DNA from 2 places in the Kouleothrix sp. genome. Region 2 is predicted to be linked to the other one. Evidence: riboswitches for the same ligand, from Rfam matches in the RefSeq annotation. Region 2 holds a riboswitch; the other holds the start of a gene.

Region 1 (3,402 bases), on a different contig from region 2:
CATGGGCCTTCTCGCCGCTGACGCTGGGCGCCTGGGGCGATAACCTGGCCAGCGGTATTCGCCTGGGCGAGCAGTTCGGCGTGCTTGGCACCACCGGCTTCTTCCTGCAGGGCATCGGCCTCAGCGCCGCCGGTATCTTCGCGTTTTTCCTGTTCCAGATGGTCTTCATGGACACCGCTGCGACGATCCCGACTGGCTCGGGCGCCGAGCGCGTTAAATTCTCGGGCTTCGTGATCATGAGCTTCTGGGTCAGCATGCTCATCTACCCAATCGCCGGCAACTGGGTCTGGGGCGGCGGCTGGCTGGCCAACCTCGGCCGCTCGCTCGGCCTCGGCAATGGCGCGGTCGACTTCGCCGGCTCGGGCGTGGTGCACATGACCGGCGGCGCGGTTGGGCTGGCGATCGCCATGGTGCTCGGGCCGCGCATTGGCAAGTTCAATAAGGACGGCAGCGCCAACACCATCCCCGGCCACAACATCCCAATGGGCGTGCTCGGCACGATCATCCTGTTCTTCGGCTGGTTCGGCTTCAACCCCGGCTCGTCGCTTGGCCTGATCACCCCGGCGGTGGCCGACGCCAGCGGCAATGTCACCACCGCAGCTTCGCTCTGGCCGATCAACCTGACGGTGGTAGCCGCGATCAACACGCTGCTGGCCGGCGCGGCCGGCGGCTGCAGCACGATGTTCTATACCTGGTTCTTCACCCCGGCCAAAAAGCCCTCGCCGTCGATGTCGGTGAACGGCATCCTGGCCGGCCTGGTGGCGATCACCGCACCGTGCGCGTTTGTGGATCCGTGGGGCGCGGTGATCATCGGCCTGGTGGCCGGCGTGCTGGTGGTGCTGGCCTCGGGCTGGCTCGAGAAGGCCAAGATCGACGACCCGGTCGGCGCCGTGCCGGTGCACTTCGTGAACGGCATGTGGGGCGTGCTGGCCGTCGGCATCTTCGCCGTCGGCAACCCCGACACCGGCGCCTGGAACGGCGTCACCGCCCCGGTCACCGGCATTGTCGGCGGCAGCTTCGGCCAGATCCTGCCGCAGGTGCTCGAGGTGGTGGCGATCGCCACCTGGGCGTTTGGCCTGTCGTACGTGTTCTTCGCGGCGCTCAAGCGCGCCGGCTGGCTGCGCAGCCGCGCCGAAGATGAGATCAACGGCCTGGATATCCCCGAGATGGGCGAGCTTGGCTACGTCACCGACGGCGTGGCAGTGCCCGGCGGCCAGGTCACTGAGCCGGCTGGCGTGTCGGGCGTTACGGCTCCGGCCAGCTAAAACATTCCCGCAGGAGGGGGTTCGGCGCGGTTTTGCCGCGCCGAACCCCTTTTTTGTTGCTCGAAGCCACGCAGCTGCGTTGCTGTGCATTTCGACGCGGCGAGCGTGCAGCCTGCGGCAGCATAGTCTCCGATTTCCTTTTGTAGGCGGTTTTTCCGCGCCACTCCGAAACCCGCACGCAGTCGGCTCAAACAAGCGCGCCTGGTATAAATTCTTTGTCATAGATTTCACAAGATATTGACACTGCCTCTGCAATCGGTGTATACTGGCCCCGACGGAACACGAATTCCGGCAAGGCGTACGCGCTCTCTCGTTAGGTGCGGCGTCTGCACAGACACAAGTCGTTGCCCCGGCCCGTCGAAAGACGCTCAGGGGTATACCAGGGCGGTCCGAGCTAAGGCTCGCTCTAACACGACTGCGAAGGCTACGCTGTGCAGTGCCAAAGCTCAAGTTGGGGAGAAGCCGAGGGCGTTTGTATAAACGTTCGCTCAGTGCTTTTGGCCTCCTTGGGCTTGCCCGAGGGGGCTTTTTATGGGGTTGTATGGACGTCAGTCATTCTTGCTCGCGGCGCGCTGAGTGGCGCCGTGCGCTGGTGAACTCGCGTTGTGACTGTGCACCTGCCGTGGCCTGGCGCGCTCGAATGAGCTGATCGCGCCGCGCCGCCGCATGCGCCCTCACACCGCGAGGTGTGGGGGCGCTGCTTTTGTCCTCCATATCACTGGCGCCGCCACCCGCGCCGCCTATCCCGGTGGCCACGCCGCCACCAGAACATTTGGAGGACATTATGGCAACTCCCGCCCTGCGCATGCGCGCGGCCCACCGCCGCGCCACCGCGCTCTACTGCACTCTCCACGGCAGCGGCACGCCGCTGCTGCTGCTCCACGGCCTCGGCGCCACCGGCGCGATCTTCCGGCCGATCATCCCGGCGCTGGCGCGCCGCTTCCAGGTGATCGTACCGGATCTGCGCGGCCACGGCCACAGCACATGCCTGCCCGGCCCCGACAGCATCGATCGCATGGCCGCCGACGTCGCGAATCTGCTCGATCTGCTGAACATTCCGTCGTGCCTGGTGCTGGGCTACGCCAGCGGCGGCGCCGTGGCCCAGCAGCTAGCCCTGCGCTACCCGGCGCGCGTGCGCGGCCTGGCGCTGGTGTGCGCCTACGCGCGCAGCGCCGCCACGCTGCCCGAGCGCATCAAAGTACGGCTGCGCCCCGAGCTCTTGCGCCTGCTTGGGCCTCGGCGCGCCGGCGCATTGGCCGACGGCCAGCTGCGCGCGCGCCCCCCCGAGCCGGTGGGCGCCGCGCTCGCGCATAGCCAGGGCGGCCGGGTGGCCCCGGTGGCGCGCGCGCTGCAGAGCTTCGACAGCCGCAGCTGGCTGCCGACGCTCGGCTGCCCGGCGCTGGTTGTGGCCGGCGAGCACGACACCGTGACGCCACTGCGCCACGCCCACGAGCTGGCCGCGCTGCTGCCTGGCGCCAAACTGCACACCCTGCCCTACGCCGGGCACTGGCTCGTCGCAACCCACACCCCCGAGCTGCTGGCGATCGTCGAGCCATGGCTCGCCACCCAGGAGGCGCGCGCATGAGCACCGGAACGATCACCTGGGTCGAGGCGCTCGAGCAGCGCGTGCGCAATGTGCTGGCCGCACACGATCTCGATGGGCTGCGCCTGCTGCTGGCTGGCCGGCACCCGGCCGACATCGCCGAGGTGATCGACCGGCTCGACGACGACGACAAAATCCGTGTGTTCGGCCTGCTCGCCCCCGCGCTGGCCGCCGATGTGCTTGGCGAAACCAGCCGCGAGGCTACGCGCGAGCTGCTCGAGCAGCTGCCTGCCGACAAGGCCGGCGACCTGCTCGACCGCCTGCCCATGGACGACGTGGCCGAGATCCTTAGCGAGGACGTGCCCGAGCGCCAGCAGGCGCTGCTGGCGGCCATGGAGCCGGGCGACGCGGCCGAGGTGCGCGCGCTGCTCAGCTACCCGCCGCAAAGCGCCGGCCGCCTGATGACTGAGAAGTTCGTGCGCGTGCGCCCCGAGATGACCGCAGGCGAAACGCTCGTGTACCTGCGGCACAGCGACCCCGAGATCGAGTCGTTTACCGACCTGTACGTGCTCGGCCCGGCCCAACAGCTGCTGG
Region 2 (3,402 bases):
GCGGCGCTAGCACTGCGCAGACGCTGGCCCAGCCCGACATGGCGCGCAGCGGCTGGCTGGCGATCAGCCGCGACGGCGCGAAGGTGTACGTGGCGCTGACGCGCGCCGCGCCCGACGCGCGGCCAATGATCTGGCGGATCGCCAGCAGCGACCGATCGAGCATCGCGGCCACCCTCGACGCCCTGCCGCCGCTGTGGGATCTCGAGCTGCTTGCCAACGGCTTGCTGGCGCTGCCGCGCGGCAACGGCGCCAGCGGCGGCATCGAGCTGCTGGCGAGCGATACGCTCAGCACCACCGCGCGGATCGACTCCTCGAACGACCAGCACCACGTGGTGGTTGGGCCGGGCGGCAGCTTCTTCGGCCTGAACTTCGCCCACAACACGATCACGCGCTACAGCTCGGCCGCGCCCGGCGTGGCCTGGCGCACCGCTGCGCGCGCCGACTGGCAGCCCTGGGACGGAGTGTTCGTGCCTGGCAGCCCCTGACGCGCCACTGGCGGCCGCCCTAGCCTACGACACGCAATCGTTGACGGCGGCCGCGCGGGCGTGCGATAATGCGCTTCCCTTTCAGCAGAGGAGGCGCAATGGACGAGCAGCACTCCGGCGAGATCGTATCGCTCTACGCCCGGCTGGCGGCACTCAAGCTGCTGCCGCGCACCGGCTGGCTGCAGCGCGGCGTGGCTCAGCCTGAAAGCGTGGCCGAGCACACCTTCGGCGTGGCAGCCCTGGCGCTGCTGGTGGCCGGCGCCGAGCCTGGGCTCGACCAGGGCAGGCTGCTGGCGATCGCGCTGGTGCACGACATGGCCGAGGCGCTGCTGGGCGACCTGCCGGCGAGCGCCAGGCGCCTGCTGGGCGCCGATGCCAAGCACGCCGCCGAGCGCCAGGCCGCCGCCGAGCTGTTCGGCGCCCTGCCGCAGGCCGGCCACTACCTCGCGCTGTGGGACGAATACGCGCGCGGCGCCAGCCGCGAGGCCCGGCTCGTCAAAGGGCTCGATCGGATCGAGATGCTCGCGCAAGCGCTGGCCTACGAGCGCGCCGGCAGCCGCGCGCTGGCCGAGTTCTGGGAAGGCGCCGGCGCGGGCTGGGACGACGAATTCCCCACGCTGCGCCAGCTGGCCGCCATCCTGATCGAGCAGCGCGCGGCACTTGACACGCGCCCGGCGCGCGGGGTATACTGTACGCAGTGATAAAAATCACGTACCGATGGTCGCTCCTTCGTTAGGCGCGGCGCTCACACAAACACAGGTCACTGTCCCGAACCGTCGAAAGACGCTAAGGGGCACACGGCGCGGCCCGGCCTAAGGGTCACGTCAAGGTGACTGCACGGCGCTACGTTGTGTGAGTGCTTAAGCTCAACCAGGGGGGAGAGGACAGCGCGAAGCCGCGTTTCCGCCCCCTTGCACCCACTGCGAGGGGGCGTTTTGATGGAGTTGTATGGACGGCGGTCATAGTTCCACTGTAGCTCACATCCGCAACTTGGCGGCGCAACCCGCCGCTGCGCCCATCGCGTGGGCGCGCCTGTTGCCGGCCGCACGTCTGGCGCGCCTCCTCGGCGCCTGACGCGTGCCGCCTCCGGCCCCCGCGCGTGAGTGGCGTAGGGGCCTTGTTTGCCGGCAGTCTGCGGCAGACGGAGGCGCGCAATGCTCTTCCTCGCATCGATCCTCGACAGCGCCGTCCACGGCGCAAGCGGCGAGCCGCTCGGCCGGCTCGACGACGTGATCGTGCATATCAGCGGCGACCCGTACCCGCCGATCAGCGGCCTGGTGGTGCGCGATCGCCGGCGGCTCTTCTTTGTTCCCGCATCCCAGCTCGTGTCGATCAACGGCGTCGCCAAGCTCAGCACCTCGACGGTCAACCTCGGCCCGTTCGGCCGGCGCGACGGCGAAGTGCTGCTGCGCAAGGACGTGCTCGACCACCAGATTATCGACATCACCGGCCGCCGGATTGTGCGCGTGAACGACGTGCAGCTGGCCCATACCGAGAGCGCCTACCGCCTGATCGGCGTTGATGTCAGCCCGCAGGCGCTGGTGCGCCGGCTGGGGCCGCGCCGCCTGGCCGACCGGATCATCGGCCGGCAGATCATCGACTGGCGCGAGGCCCAGTACCTCGCTAGCGCCGCGCCGGTGCAGCTCAAGGTCTCGTACGACCGGCTCTCCGAGATCAACCCCGTCGATCTGGCGCGCATCGTCGACGCGCTCTCGTACCGCGAGAGCGCCGAGATCGTCGCGGCCCTCGACGACGAGACCGCCGCCGAGACACTCGAGGAAGTCAGCGACGAGCGCCTGGCCGACCTGCTCGAGGGCATGGATCAGGAGCGCGCCGCCGATATTCTTGAAGAGATGGCGCCCAGCGCCGCTGCCGACGTGCTGGAAGATCTCGATGACGAGGTGGCCGAGCAATTGCTGGCGCGCATGGAGCCCGAAGAGGCCGCCGACGTGCAGCAGCTGCTGGCCTACGACGAAGACAGCGCCGGCCGGATCATGACCACCGACTTCGTGCGCGTGCGCGTTGGCTCCAGCGTAGGCGAGGCGCTGCAGCTCATCCGCGCGCTCGAAGAGGTGCCCGACCCGCTGCTGGCGGTGTATGTCGTCGGCGATCAGCCCGACGGCGCCACGCCCTCCGCGCCGCTGGCCGACGACGAGCCGGCCTACCTGCACGGCATTGTGCGGCTGCGCAACCTGATCCTGGCCGCCCCCGGCACGCCGCTCACCGAGATAATGGACGACGATGTGCCGACCGTCAGCCCCGAAGATCGGGCCGAAGACGCCGCACGCGTGCTCGCCGAGTACAACTTGCTGGCCGTGCCGGTGCTCGACGAGACCGGCCGCATGATCGGCATTGTCACCGTCGACGATGCGCTGGCGGTGATGCTGCCCGAGATCTGGCAGCGCCGTGGCGCGCGCGCCTTCGGGTAGCGCGGTCGTCGTCAGTTCGCTGTGATCTTGCTGATCATCATGAGACTTTATTGGAATAGGACTTACGCAGTTGCCTTGTCCGGCTCCCGCAATCGGGCGCATTTGCCTGCGGCAGCATGGTACTTCTCCATCTTCTGTCTGAGTTTTTCCGCACTCCGCGCGGAAAAACCCATACAATAAACGAGGTAGTACCGCTCTACCGAAGGCTAAGCCCGCCAACTGCGTAAGTCCTACAGTCTATTACAATGCTGGGGTGGGTCGGCCTCGGCGGCTAGAAATGGAGTACACGCGTGGCACACGATCACGAGAGTGCCCAGGCCATCGCAGCACACGAGCCGGCCGCCCCGCCCGACACGGTGCGCGAGCGCCTGCGCAGGCGCCGCCGCACGCTCTGGCCCTACCTGCTGGCGCTTGGGCCGGGCCTGCTGGCCGCCAGCGCCGGCAACGACGCCGGCGGCATCGCCACCTACGCCTCGGCCGGCGCATCA

The links. Region 2 has a riboswitch for magnesium ahead of U0177_RS07165 (magnesium transporter). Riboswitches for the same ligand answer to the same signal wherever they lie in the genome.
Region 1: linked by a shared signal. The riboswitch ahead of U0177_RS09625 (alpha/beta fold hydrolase) and the one ahead of U0177_RS07165 (magnesium transporter) in region 2 are both predicted to bind magnesium.

Annotation. Positions count from the first base shown of each region.
Region 1 is NZ_JAXLWP010000008.1:240,209-243,610, forward strand. It holds gene U0177_RS09620 (ammonium transporter) at 1-1,265, shown strand, start outside; M-box (ykoK) riboswitch at 1,568-1,729, shown strand; gene U0177_RS09625 (alpha/beta fold hydrolase) at 2,050-2,850, shown strand; gene mgtE (magnesium transporter) at 2,847-3,402, shown strand, end outside.
Region 2 is NZ_JAXLWP010000006.1:243,486-246,887, reverse strand. It holds gene U0177_RS07175 (zf-HC2 domain-containing protein) at 1-485, shown strand, start outside; gene U0177_RS07170 (HD domain-containing protein) at 584-1,186, shown strand; M-box (ykoK) riboswitch at 1,207-1,369, shown strand; gene U0177_RS07165 (magnesium transporter) at 1,640-2,914, shown strand; gene U0177_RS07160 (Nramp family divalent metal transporter) at 3,205-3,402, shown strand, end outside.